Regions from separate parts of the Streptomyces sp. NPDC111744 genome, predicted to be linked through region 3. Evidence: riboswitches for the same ligand, from Rfam matches in the RefSeq annotation. Region 3 holds a riboswitch; each other region holds the start of a gene.
What was found. Region 3 has a riboswitch for cyclic di-AMP ahead of ACZ7OO_RS18650 (transglycosylase family protein). Riboswitches for the same ligand answer to the same signal wherever they lie in the genome.

Region 1: linked by a shared signal. The riboswitch ahead of ACZ7OO_RS23745 (M23 family metallopeptidase) and the one ahead of ACZ7OO_RS18650 (transglycosylase family protein) in region 3 are both predicted to bind cyclic di-AMP.
Region 2: linked by a shared signal. The riboswitch ahead of ACZ7OO_RS10200 (M23 family metallopeptidase) and the one ahead of ACZ7OO_RS18650 (transglycosylase family protein) in region 3 are both predicted to bind cyclic di-AMP.

Annotation. Positions count from the first base shown of each region.
Region 1 covers NZ_JBVKCG010000010.1:251,074-255,344, reverse strand. The annotation lists gene ACZ7OO_RS23755 (SGNH/GDSL hydrolase family protein) at 1-613, opposite strand, end outside; gene ACZ7OO_RS23750 (DUF6250 domain-containing protein) at 759-1,475, opposite strand; gene ACZ7OO_RS23745 (M23 family metallopeptidase) at 1,684-2,646, opposite strand; cyclic di-AMP (ydaO/yuaA leader) riboswitch at 2,651-2,811, opposite strand; gene ACZ7OO_RS23740 (alpha-galactosidase) at 3,120-4,271, opposite strand, start outside.
Region 2 covers NZ_JBVKCG010000004.1:18,296-22,566, reverse strand. The annotation lists gene ACZ7OO_RS10215 (dihydrofolate reductase family protein) at 1-737, shown strand, start outside; tRNA gene ACZ7OO_RS10210 (tRNA-Met) at 794-867, shown strand; gene ACZ7OO_RS10205 (PP2C family protein-serine/threonine phosphatase) at 1,049-2,158, shown strand; cyclic di-AMP (ydaO/yuaA leader) riboswitch at 2,401-2,559, shown strand; gene ACZ7OO_RS10200 (M23 family metallopeptidase) at 2,568-3,611, shown strand; gene ACZ7OO_RS10195 (aldo/keto reductase) at 3,769-4,271, shown strand, end outside.
Region 3 covers NZ_JBVKCG010000007.1:228,769-233,039, reverse strand. The annotation lists gene ACZ7OO_RS18660 (cytochrome P450 family protein) at 1-768, shown strand, start outside; gene ACZ7OO_RS18655 (transglycosylase family protein) at 972-1,982, shown strand; cyclic di-AMP (ydaO/yuaA leader) riboswitch at 2,177-2,348, shown strand; gene ACZ7OO_RS18650 (transglycosylase family protein) at 2,352-3,035, shown strand; gene eno (phosphopyruvate hydratase) at 3,432-4,271, shown strand, end outside.

The DNA.
Region 1 (4,271 bases), on a different contig from region 3:
GCGGCGGCCACGGCTGGTCCGGGTCGGCCGGCACCTCGACGCCGAGCACCTGACCGGCCCGCAGGGCCACGCGCGTGTGCCCCTCGGGAGAGAGGTGCAGCCGGTCGCCGTCCCAGGCCCGCCGGTCCTGCACGGTCTTCAGGGACCACAGGTCGAGGACAGGGCAGCCGTAACGGTCGGCGACGGCCCGGACATGCCCGTTGTAGGTGGCGATCTTGCCGCGCAGATGCTTGAGGACGGGCACGCCACGGGTGTCGAACCCGGTGGTCACCAGTACCGTGCCGACGGCTTCGGTCAGTTGGGCCACGGCCCGCTCGAACCGCTCGGCCACCTCGTCGGGGTCGGTGCCTGGGCGGATGATGTCGTTGCCGCCCGCGCAGAAGGAGACCAGGTCCGGGGCGAGTTCCAGGGCCTGCGGCACCTGGTCCGCCACGACCTGGTCGAGCAGTTTCCCGCGTACCGCGAGGTTGGTGTACTCGAAGTCGCCCTCGGGCCGCCGGTCCGACAGCAGTACCGCGAACCGGTCGGCCCAGCCGACGAACGCCCCGTCGGGGCCGGGGTCGCCGACACCCTCGGTGAAGCTGTCCCCCACCGCCACGTACGACCCGATCACTGATGCCTTGTCACTCTTCGAATCGTCTGCCACATCGGACCATGATTCACCTTTGACTGTGACCTACGCGACCGTAATAAGGGGTTGACTGGCGGTGAGATAAGACACTTCTAAATACTTCACCAAGGTTGGAATAAGGCTCTGATCAGCGACGTTGACGTGATGATCGCCAGACGCCGAAGTCACTGAACCTGAAGTGACTCCAGGTGGTACGGAACGCGAAGTACCCACCCTTGTAGGGCTCCAGGTCGGTGTAGTCGAACACCGGTCGGTCGTTGTTCCACCATTGCACAGCCCCGCCGTCGGAGACGATTCGCACATGGTTGGGCTGGTTCGCGACCAGGAGCGGTTCGGTGTAGTCGTAGACCAGCGGCCGTACGCCGGGCTCGCCGACGTAACGGCGGAGCCTGGTCGTCGTGTTGTAGTTGGCGCCGTAGCCGGCGTAGTACGTCTTCAGGTAGTCGTACTCGGCGAGCGCGCCACCGCGCGGGGTGGCGAACAGGTCGTCAGGGGAACGGACGTCGGTGGCGTTCCAGAAGTTGTTGAGGTCCGAGACGCGGTCGTTGGCGCCGCCCGCCGACACCGGTGTGGCGGTGTACCCCAGGACGTACGGCCCCTCCAGCCGTCGCCGGAACCAGACGGTGGCGCCGGCGGGCACGTCGACCTCCAGGACCCCGTGCGAGGCGGCGACCGTGCCGCCCTGCTCCAGCTCCACGAACCACTGGCCGAGACCGTGGCGGAAGTCGTCGTGGGCGATCAGCCGGCGATGCCGGTGCGCGGCGCTCGCCTGCCCAGCGGGCACGAAGGCCGCGAGGGCGGCTCCGGCGGCCAGGGCTCCGAAGCCTCGGCGGGTGGTCGTCATACGGCGGGTTCCTTCCGTCGGGGCGCGAGTGAGGGCGAGCGCATGAGCGGAAAGCGCTTGCACCCGGCGGGATCACTGTGCCGCCGCCCCGCCTTCGCTGTCGACGACCCGAACACTCCTGTCACGAGAAAGCAACGCGCCGAAGGCCGGACCCGGGGATCGGGGGTCCGGCCTTCGGAGTGCGTGTCAGATCGATGGAGGCGCCGGTTCAGCCGACGGCGAGGCCCTTCGAACGGAGGTAGGCGACCGGGTCGACGTCCGAGCCGTAGTCAGGGGTGGTCCGGATCTCGAAGTGGAGGTGCGGGCCGGTCACGTTGCCGGTGGCACCGGAGAGACCGATCTGCTGGCCCGCGGTCACGGTCTGGCCGACCGAGACGGAGAGCGCGGAGAGGTGGCCGTACTGCGCGTAGTAGCCGTCGGCGAGCCTGATGACGACCTGGTTGCCGTAGGAACCGCCCCAGCCGGCCGTGACGACCGTGCCCGCGCCGACGGCCTTGACCGGGGTGCCGGTCGGGACGACGAAGTCGACGCCGGTGTGGTAACCGCTGGACCACATGCTGCCGGCCACGTGGTAGCCGGTGCCGACCGTGGCACCGGTCACCGGGAGGGTGAAGCCGGAGGCCGTCGTCGTCGACGTGTCCGAGGAGAAGGTCGAGTTCGAGGACGACGACGAGGACGAGGACGAGGAGGGGGTGGACGACCGCGAGTGGGACCACGTCTCGGATCGGGAGTCCGAGTTCGGGGTCCGTGTCGTCGTGGTGTGACGGCCGCCGAGGGTGAGCTTGAGACCGGGGTGGATCAGCGAGGGGTTGTCGCCGACGGCCTGCCGGTTGTCGGCGTAGAGCCGGTGCCAGCCGCCGTCGACGTTCTGCTCGCGGGCGATCTTCGAGAGATAGTCGCCGGGCACCACCGTGTAGGTGTGGTGTGTGGAATTCTCGGTGGCGGAATTCTGAACGGCCGACTTCTGAACGGCGGCCTTCCGTACAGCCGTCTTCTCGATGATCGGAAGCGACTGCGTGGCCTTTTCGGAAACGGACTGCGCGGTGGCCGCGTGGGCGCCGGTCGCCCCCATGAGCGGCAGAGCCAGCGCGGCGCCACCGGTTCCGGCGACGGCCATGGAGCGGGTGAAACGCTGGGTCTTGGGGCGGCGGTGCTTACCCTTCGCGGGCATGACGCATTCCTCTCCGGCGCCTGCGAGGTGAGCTGTCGGGTTCGGGCTGGAGCTGCCCGGCCACGCGGGATGACGTGGCTGTACCCCTAGCCGTCCCGGGAACCGGAACAGGCGGTCATACCTGGTGGGTCCCCCGCTCCTGCCGTGCACGGGTGAGTGTGTGTGGGGATTCCGGGCGGCGGCAGGATTCGGCGTTCCGTCCGGATGCGTGGCGAACGTAAGCGAGCAAGACGCACCCGGACAAGCCATCGGTTCCGGCTGTCCGAGTTTCGCTTGATCCGTTACGGGGATTCCCGGTCGCCCTCCGTGCATCCCGGCTTTCCTCGCTTTCCTGATCCCCTTGAAAAGCACGGGAAGTACGTGGACATGACGAGCGACGGACGGTCACGAATATGACGCTCCTCACGCACGTCACGCCACGTCCCTCTATTCCAGAGCGAGTTGCAATGAAGGAGCCAATTCGGACAGAAGACTCAGATGCGGCGCAGCCGGAGAACTGCCGCATCCAGGTCACCGCGCAGCTCTGTGCGCAGCCCATGATGCAACAGAACAGCACCTCGGTGCACTTCGCCCGTTTCACGGCATTCATACGACGCTGTCGGGTCGAGCCCCTGCAGTCGCAGCGCCGGCATCGGCTCGCCGTAGCTCTGCGCCTGGAGCCAGGCGAGGACCACGGTCTCGTCGCCGAGCGTGTACTGCACCGCGCTGAGCCCGCCGGTCGGCGGCCGCAGCCGGAACTGGTCGCCGCGCTGCACCAGGGGCCGGATGTCCTTGTAGAGCTCCACCCAGCGGCCGGCCTCGGCGAGCTCTTCCTCGGTCCACTGCGAGAGGTCGCCGCCGACGCCGAGCGCCCCCGCCATGGAGCTGACGAAGCGGAAACGCAGCGAGCTGACCCGGCCGTTGAGCTGATGGTTCGGGCTGTCGGTGACCCAGGCGGACATCACCCGGGCGGGGTGGATCTGGCTGAAGCCGTGCTGGATGGCGAGCCGGTCCAGCGGGTCGGTGTTGTCGGAGGTCCACACCTCGTCGGTGCGGCTCATGATGCCGAGGTCGATCCGGCCGCCACCGCCGGAGCAGGACTCGATGGCGACGTTCGGGTGGGCTGCCCGGAGCCGGTCGAGCAGGGCGTACAGCCCGCGGACGTGGTCGACCCACAGGCGCTGCGGGTACGGCTCGCCGGGCCAGCCCGCGTCGGTGAAGCAGCGGTTGAAGTCCCACTTGACGTAGTCGATCGGGGCGCTGGACAGCAGGGTGTCGAGCTGTTCCCAGAGGTACTCCTGGACGTCCTCGCGGGCGAGGTTGAGGACGAGCTGATTGCGTAGTTCCGTCCGCTTCCGTCCCTGCTGGTACTGGACCCAGTCGGGGTGCGCGCGGTACAGGTCGCTGTCCGCGTTGACCATCTCGGGTTCGACCCAGATGCCGAACTGCATACCGAGGGCGTGCACATAGTCCGCGAGGGGCCTGAGCCCGTTCGGGAAGCGGTCGGGGTTGGGCGTCCAGTCGCCGAGGCCCGCGCGGTCGCTGGTGCGGGCGCCGAACCAGCCGTCGTCGACCACGAACAGTTCGACGCCGATCGCGGCGGCCCGCCGGGCGAGGGTGGCCTGCTGCTCCTCGGAGATGTCGAA
Region 2 (4,271 bases), on a different contig from region 3:
ACCTCGACTGGCCCGCGCTGCTGAAGGACCTGCACGAGGCGCGAGGGGTCGGCCGACTGATGGTCGAGGGCGGCGGTACCGTCCACACCCAGCTTCTCCAGCAGGGCCTGGCCGACGAACTCCAGCTGGTCCTGGCCCCTGTCTTCGTCGGCGACCCGAAGGCGCCGCGCCTGTTCGGCCCGGGCGGGTACCAGGCCGGGCGGCTGCGGCTCCTGGAGAGCCGCCGGATCGAGGACGTCGTGCTGATGCGGTACGAGCCCACCGGCCCCGGCACGGGTGCGTCGGCGTCCGCCGCGGACCGGCACTGGCTGCGGCTCGCCTGCGAGCTGGCGGCCGACTGCCCGCCCTCCCGGACCGCGTTCAGCGTCGGCGCGGTGGTGGTCGCGGCCGACGGCACGGAACTGGCCCGCGGCCACTCCCGGGAGTCCGGCGACCCCGTCGTCCACGCGGAGGAGGCGGCCCTGGCCAAGATCCCGTCGGCCGACCCCCGGCTGGCCACGGCCACGGTCTACACCAGCCTCGAACCCTGCACCCACCGCTCCTCCCGGCCGCACCCATGCGCCGAGCTGATCCTCCGGGCCGGGGTACGGCGGGTGGTCACGGCATGGCGCGAGCCGGACATCTTCGTCGAGTCGGCCGACGGGACGGGGACGCTGCGGGAGGCGGGGGCGGCGGTGCTGGTGCTGGGCGAGTACGAGGACCTGGCGAAGACCCCCAACGTGCACCTGCTGAGCTGACCTCTCTTAACCCGTGTGACTCCCACGCTTCTGATGGCGTATGCTGGTGTCAACGACGCGGGGTGGAGCAGCTCGGTAGCTCGCTGGGCTCATAACCCAGAGGTCGCAGGTTCAAATCCTGTCCCCGCTACTGAATGACCAGGGCCGGAATCCAAGAACTAGGATTCCGGCCCTGAGTCATATAGCGGCACCGTACCGGTGCGTGTTCCTCATCACACCCGTCCGTACTCATCCGCCCGGCCCACACCACTCGCCCCCGCTGACTCGCAACAGCAAACCTGGACGGGCACGCAATTGGACACAGGGGACATATGGGGAGTCGTACCGTGGGCCCTGGAGAGGCGCAGGAGGACGGGTCCGCAGCCGTCCGCACCCTGGCCCGCTTCCTGCCCGCTCTGCTGATCGTCGTCGGCGTCTGTTACGACGCCCTCACCCCGCAGGCGTTCACGCCCGTCCCCTTCTTCACGGCCGCCCCGCTGATCGCCGCGCCCCTCTCCTCCCTCCGCGCCACCGTCCTGACCGGCCTCGTGTCCTTCCTCGCCGCCTACGCCGTGCACGCCCGCTACACCTTCCGCCCCGACGTCGACACGGTCACCGAGGCCCTCACCGTGGCCACCGTCGCCGCCCTCGCCGCAGGCATCAACCAGGTCGTCCGCATCGGCGACCAGCGCCTCGCCTCCGCCCGCGAGATCGCCGAGGCCGCCCAGCGGGCCGTTCTGCCCGAGCCCACCGAGCGGATCGGCGGCTTCGAGATCGCCGCCTGCTACGAGGCGGCCCAGGAGGGCACCTTCATCGGCGGCGACCTCTATGCCGTCCAGGACACCCCGTACGGCGTACGACTGGTCGTCGGCGATGTCCGCGGCAAGGGCACGGGCGCGGTCGCCGCCGTCGCCGTGGTCATCGGCGCGTTCCGGGAGGCCGCCGAGCAGGAGGCCACGCTGGAGGCGGTGGCGGGGCGGCTGGAGCGGGCGCTGGCCCGCGAGGGCGTCCGGCGCGGCGGCGTCGACGCGTTCGAGGGGTTCACCACCGCCGTACTCGCCGAACTCCCGCACGGCGACGGCACGGTCCGGGTCGTCAACCGCGGCCATCCGCCACCCCTGCTGCTGCACGGCGACGGCAAGGTGTCCCCGGTACGGGTGCCCGAGGCCGCGCTGCCGCTCGGGATGGGCGAGTTGGGGGCCTGGCCCGACCGGGCCGCCGAGCATCCGTTCCCGAGCGGGGCCACACTGCTGCTGCACACCGACGGCCTCTCCGAGGCACGGGACGCGCACGGCCGGTTCTACGATCCCGAGCAGCGGCTGACCGGCCGTACCGTCACCTCCCCCGGGCAGCTGCTGGCCCGGCTCGCGGCCGAGGTGCGCCGGCACACCGGCGGCGGCATGACCGACGACATGGCGCTGCTCGCCGTACGCCGACCCTGATCCGTGTTACGCCCTGTGTTCGGACGACCGCCCTCGGCGTAACGGCTGAGTCACCATCAAAACGTGGGACTGTTGAGCCGAACAGAACGCATGGTCAACTCGACCGTTTTGACCGATCGTGGCAGGTAAGTCCATGCTTTGAAAGCTTAATGATCAAGGCGAACAGCTTGGAATCTTACAGCCGGGTCTATTAACGTTCGATAACGCAGCGCGGTCGTCCCAGCCGTCACCCGCGACGGCTCCGCGCGCACGCGCCGAATCCCGCAAGGGAACCGGGGAACCACCACCTTGGGGTGAATCGCACGGCTGCCGCCGGTAGAAAACGGCCGGTATACGCGCGTAGGAGACCTTCCCGCTCCGAACCCGTCAGCTAACCCGGTAGGCAGCGGAAGGAAAGGAGTGCGCCCGCGTGGCGTCCAACCGGCCTGCTCCGACAGCCCCGTTCGTGCCCAGCCAGCGTCAACCCGAGACCTACGGCTACGGCGGCTACCGCACCGACGAGGGCCCCTGGGAGGAGTGGAACCCGACCGAGGAGTCCCTCGCCCCGGTACGCGGCCGGCACCGGGTCGCCAAGCAGCGCGGCGGCGGGCTCGGCCGCAGCTCCACGGTCCTCGGCGTCGGCGTCATCGCCGCCGTCGGCGCGGGCGGCATGGCCAGTGCCAACACCGGCAAGCCGCCGGTCTCCATCTCCCTGCCCGACCTGCCGTCCTCCGTCGGCACCCTGCTCGGCGAGGACGGCGGCCACAAGGCCACCCAGACCGCGCTCAGCAGCGTCACCACGACGACCGCCACCGACGCGGACTCGTCCGCCTCCTCATCCGACGCCGGCGAGGCACTGCGCAGCCGGATCATCGCCCAGGCCGAACAGCAGCAGACCCAGATCGACGTCAAGGCCAGCGCCAAGGCCGTGGCCGCCGCCGACAAGGCGGTCTCCGACGCGGAGGCCAAGGCGGAGAAGGCGGCCGCCGCCAAGGCCGCCGACGCCAAGGACAAGGCGGAGGCCGCCGAGAAGCAGAAGGCCGAGCAGCAGCGGCTCGCGGCGCTGGCCAAGCAGTACACGCTGCCGGTCGTCTCCTACACGATCACCGGCACCTTCGGACAGGCCGGCTCCATGTGGGCCTCCGGCTACCACACCGGCCTCGACTTCGCCGCCCCCACCGGCACGCTGATCAAGGCCGTCCACAGCGGCACCGTCACGGAGGCCGGCTGGGCCGGCTCGTACGGCTACCGCACGATCATCACCCTCGACGACGGCACCGAGCTGTGGTTCTGCCACCAGTCATCGATCGGCGTCAAGGTCGGCCAGAAGGTCGCGACCGGTGACGTCATCGGCCGCGTGGGCGCCACCGGCAACGTCACCGGCCCGCACCTCCACCTGGAGGTCCACCCGAACGGCCAGGCCACCGCCATCGACCCGATGACCTGGCTGCGCGGCAAGGGCCTCAACCCCTGACGGACCCCACCGATCCCCGGCGGTCCTGACGACACCCCCCCGACGTCAGGGCTGCCGGTCCGGTGTGCCCACGGAACTACCGGGCGCCTTCCGCTTTTACGAGAACTTCGTATTGCGCTGGCATGGGACCCCCTGGTCACCGGTGTTGAACTGAAGCATGACTGCTTCTTCCGGTTCCTCTTCCCTCCGTAAGCTCGGCGCCTCCGACCTGGAGGTCTTCCCGCTCTGCCTCGGCGGCAACGTCTTCGGCTGGACCGCCGACGAGGCCGCCTCCTTCGCCGTCCTCGACGCGTACACGGCCGCGGGCGGCAACTTCGTGGACACCGCCGACTCGTACACGGCCTGGATCGATGGCCACAAGGGCGGCGAGTCCGAGACCGTCATCGGCAGGTGGGTCAAGGCGCGCGGCAACCGCGACGACGTCGTCATCGCGACGAAGGTCAGCCAGCACCCCGAGTACCAGGGCCTGTCGGCCGCCAACATCAAGGCCGCCGCCGACGCGTCCCTGCGCCGGCTCGGCACCGACTACATCGACCTGTACTACACGCACTTCGACAAGCCCGAGATCCCGGTCGAGGAGATCATCGGCGCCCTGGACGAGCTGGTGCGGGCGGGCAAGGTCCGCCACATCGCCGCCTCCAACATCACCGCCGAGCGGCT
Region 3 (4,271 bases):
CAGGACGACTTCCGGGACTGGGCGGGGATGATGATCCGACACGGGGGAGGGCCGCGAGGCGGGGTCGCGCGGTCCGTGAAGAAGATGCGGGGATATCTGGCCGAGCTGATCCACCGGAAGCGGGAGGCGCTGTCCGCCGAGCCCGCCCCCGGTGAGGACCTCATCTCCGGGCTCATCCGGGCCTCCGACGAAGGCGAGCACCTCACCGAGAACGAGGCCGCCGCCATGGCGTTCATCCTCCTGTTCGCCGGCTTCGAGACCACGGTCAACCTCATCGGCAACGGGACGTACGCCCTGCTCACCCATCCGGCACAGCGCCGCCGCCTCCAGGACTCCCTCGCCGCCGGCGAGCGCGGGCTGCTGGAGACCGGGGTCGAGGAACTGCTGCGCTACGACGGGCCGGTGGAGCTGGCCACCTGGCGATTCGCCACCGAGCCGCTCGGCATCGGCGGGCAGCGCATCGCGCCAGGCGACCCGGTCCTCGTCGTACTCGCCGCCGCGGACCGGGACCCGGAGCGGTTCGCCGAGCCGGACACGCTCGACCTCGCACGCCGGGACAACCAGCACCTCGGATACGGCCACGGCATCCACTACTGCCTGGGCGCCCCGCTCGCCCGCCTGGAAGGACAGACCGCGCTCGCCGCCCTCCTCAGCCGCCTCCCCGACCTGCGACTCGCGGTGGCGGAGAGCGAGTTGCGCTGGCGCGGCGGGCTCATCATGCGCGGACTGCGCACGCTCCCCGTGGAGTTCACCCCCCACGGCCGATGAGCCCACCACCGGCATCCACCACCGGCACGCCTCCCTCCGGCCTCCCACCGGCAAAGATGACCACTGTTCAAGTCTGTGATCTTCACGTGATCTGCGCGGCATTAACTTGTGACAAGTGATCGTCTGCCTATACGTTCACCCATCAGTGCGACGCCCCGGCGGGACCCGTCGCCGGTCACCGCTGTCGCTCGAAAGGTTTCCGCATGCTCTCCGGGAACGGTCGTCACCGTCGCCCCCGTCAGGCTCCGGCCATCCTCGTCGCGGCCGGCGTGACCGGCTCCGCCATCGCCATCCCGCTCCTCGGGGCGGCGAGCGCCAACGCGGCCGACGGCAGCACCTGGGACCGGGTGGCCGAGTGCGAGAGCGGCGGCTCCTGGAGCATGGACGCCGGCACCGGCTACTACGGCGGCCTGCAGATGTCCCAGGACGACTGGGACCAGTACGGCGGCCAGGAGTACGCCACCACGCCGGACCAGGCGAGCCGTTCGCAGCAGATCGCCGTCGCCGAGAAGATCCTCGCCGACCAGGGCACCAAGCCCTGGCGGACCTGTGCCCTACTCGCCGGCCTCTCCTCGGACGACGCCTCGGTGAACGTCGACACGGGCCTCGGCGGATCGGACAACACGTCGGGCACATCCGACTCGTCCTCCGGGTTGTCGGATTCGTCCTCTTCATCTGGTTCATCCGGCTCATCGGATTCCGGCTCGTCCAACCCCTCCTTGGGTGCCGCGGACTCCGGAGCCGGCTCCGCCACCCCGTCCCCGAGCGCGAGTGGGGACTCGGGTACGGGCACCCCTGCCGACTCCACCAAGGCGGACAAGTCGAGATCCAACGGCTCCGGCACCTCGAAGGCGAGTGAGAACCCCGTCACGTCCGAAGCTGATGAGTCGGACAATTCATGGCAGACCGGCGGCTCTTGGAGCCTTGTCGACACGGGAGCCGTCAGTGGCGGTGGCAAGCATCGCGGCGGCACGGCGGACGAAAACGTGACAAACGGTCAGAGTGCGACTTCTTCCGGCCGTCACGCCTCCCGTGACGCCGGCACCTACACCGTCCGGGACGGCGACACCCTCGCCTCCATCGCCGACTCCCTTGGCCTCGAAGGAGGATGGCGCGCGCTCTATGCCGCCAACAAGGCCGACATCGGCACCGACCCGAACCACGTCGCCCCCGGTCAGACCCTGAAACTCGGCACCGAAACGAACGCGGACTAGCGGGAGTTGGCGCTCTCGAACCGCCCCACTTAGAAGTCAAATGTCCGGTTTGGCGAAAGTGTGGGATGAGTCTCAGAAGCCCTGATCATCTTTGAAATTCACCTGATCGCCTGTTTACGGTCGAGGCCGCTCGTCACCACGAGCCCCGGCCGTCGCAACGCCGAGTCCTGCCAGCGGCTGCCCGGGAACAGTCGTCGCGTAAAGCGCCGTAGGCAGGAGCGGGGGACCCAAGGTAAGTGCCAGGACCGGTAGTTGAGGCTGCCGTGTCCGGCTCGGGGTGAAGCCGCGCACCGCGAGGTGTGCGGCCGGGCAACTCAACCGGCCCGAACCCGACAGCTCACCTCGCAGGCGTCGGTGAGGGGATCCACCATGCTGTTTTCCGGCAAGGGCAAGCACCGTCGTCCGTCCAAGGCCACCCGCGCCGCCGCGCTCGCCGGCGTCACCGGTGTCGCCATCGCCGCCCCGCTGATGGCGTCCGGCACCGCCTCCGCCGCCACCGCCTCCGAGTGGGACGCCGTCGCCCAGTGCGAGTCCGGCGGCAACTGGGCCATCAACACCGGCAACGGCTACTACGGCGGCCTGCAGTTCTCCGCCTCCACCTGGGCCGCGTACGGCGGCACCCAGTACGCCGCGCAGGCCAACCAGGCCGGCAAGGCGCAGCAGATCGAGATCGCCGAGAAGGTCCTCGCCGCGCAGGGCAAGGGCGCCTGGCCGGTCTGCGGCACGGGCCTGTCCGGCGCCGCCTACACCGGCAGCAGCTCGTCCTCCAGCTCCAGCTCGTCGAACAGCGGCACCAGCAGCCGTACGACCGACACCCAGGCCGCCTCCCGCTCCGCCGAGCGTCCCGCCGCCAAGAAGACCGTCACCACCCCGACCGGCAAGAAGGTCAAGAAGGGCGACGGCGAGTACAAGGTCCTCAAGGGCGACACGCTCAGCTCGATCGCCGAGAAGCACAAGGTCAAGGGCGGCTGGCAGGCGCTGTTCAAGCTGAACAAGGACATCGTCGACGACGCCGACTTCATCTACCCGGGTCAGCAGCTGCACCTGAAGTAAGCGCCCGAAGTAATACGCGGGCGCCGGCTGAAGCACAGCGCCCGCACAGCCGTGCTCCTCATAGTGAGGAGCACGTGCGGGCCACCCCCGTCCCCCACGAGCCCCCGCTCCGGTGCGTTTTCCCCCGAACGCACCGGGGCGGGGTTTCTCATTGCCGTCCGCCTGCCGTCCGCCTGCCGTCCTCGCGCGGTCCTCCCCTTGACCCGCTCTTCTTCCGTTCTTCATCGGGCCCCCCTTTGTTCCGCGCATGAACAATGGGTACCGTCTGTGTGTCCACGGGCCGGTCGGTCGGCTGGCTGACGGCCCCGGGACGGTTAGGCTCTAGTCGCAAGGCTGAGCAAGGGCCGACAAGGCCCGCGTGCGCCCGCACAACCAGCGTCACATCCCAAGAAGGAGATGCTCGTGCCGTCCATCGACGTCGTCGTAGCCCGGGAAATCCTGGACTCCCGAGGCAACCCCACGGTCGAGGTCGAGGTCGGCCTCGACGACGGCAGCACCGGTCGTGCCGCCGTCCCGTCCGGCGCCTCCACGGGCGCCTTCGAGGCCATCGAGCTCCGCGACGGTGACCCCAACCGCTACCTGGGCAAGGGCGTCGAGAAGGCCGTCCTCGCCGTGATCGAGCAGATCGGTCCGGAGCTGGTCGGCTACGACGCCACCGAGCAGCGCCTGATCGACCAGGCCATGTTCGACCTGGACGCCACCGACAACAAGGGCTCGCTCGGCGCCAACGCCATCCTCGGCGTCTCCCTCGCCGTCGCCCACGCCGCCTCCGAGGCCAGCGACCTGCCGCTGTTCCGCTACCTGGGCGGCCCCAACGCGCACCTGCTGCCGGTGCCGATGATGAACATCCTCAACGGCGGCTCGCACGCGGACTCCAACGTGGACATCCAGGAGTTCATGATCGCCCCGATCGGCGCGGAGTCGTTCTCCGAGGCGCTGCGCTGGGGTGCCGAGGTCTACCACACCCTGAAGAAGGTCCTGAAGAACAAGGGCCTGTCCACCGGCCTCGGCGACGAGGGCGGCTTCGCCCCGAACCTGGAGTCCAACCGCGCGGCCCTCGACCTCATCCTCGAGGCGATCAAGCAGGCCGGCTACGTCCCGGGCGAGCAGATCGCGCTGGCGCTCGACGTCGCCGCGTCCGAGTTCTACAAGGACGGCAAGTACGAGTTCGAGGGCAAGTCCCGCTCGGCCGCCGAGATGACCGAGTACTACGAGGAGCTCGTCTCCGCGTACCCG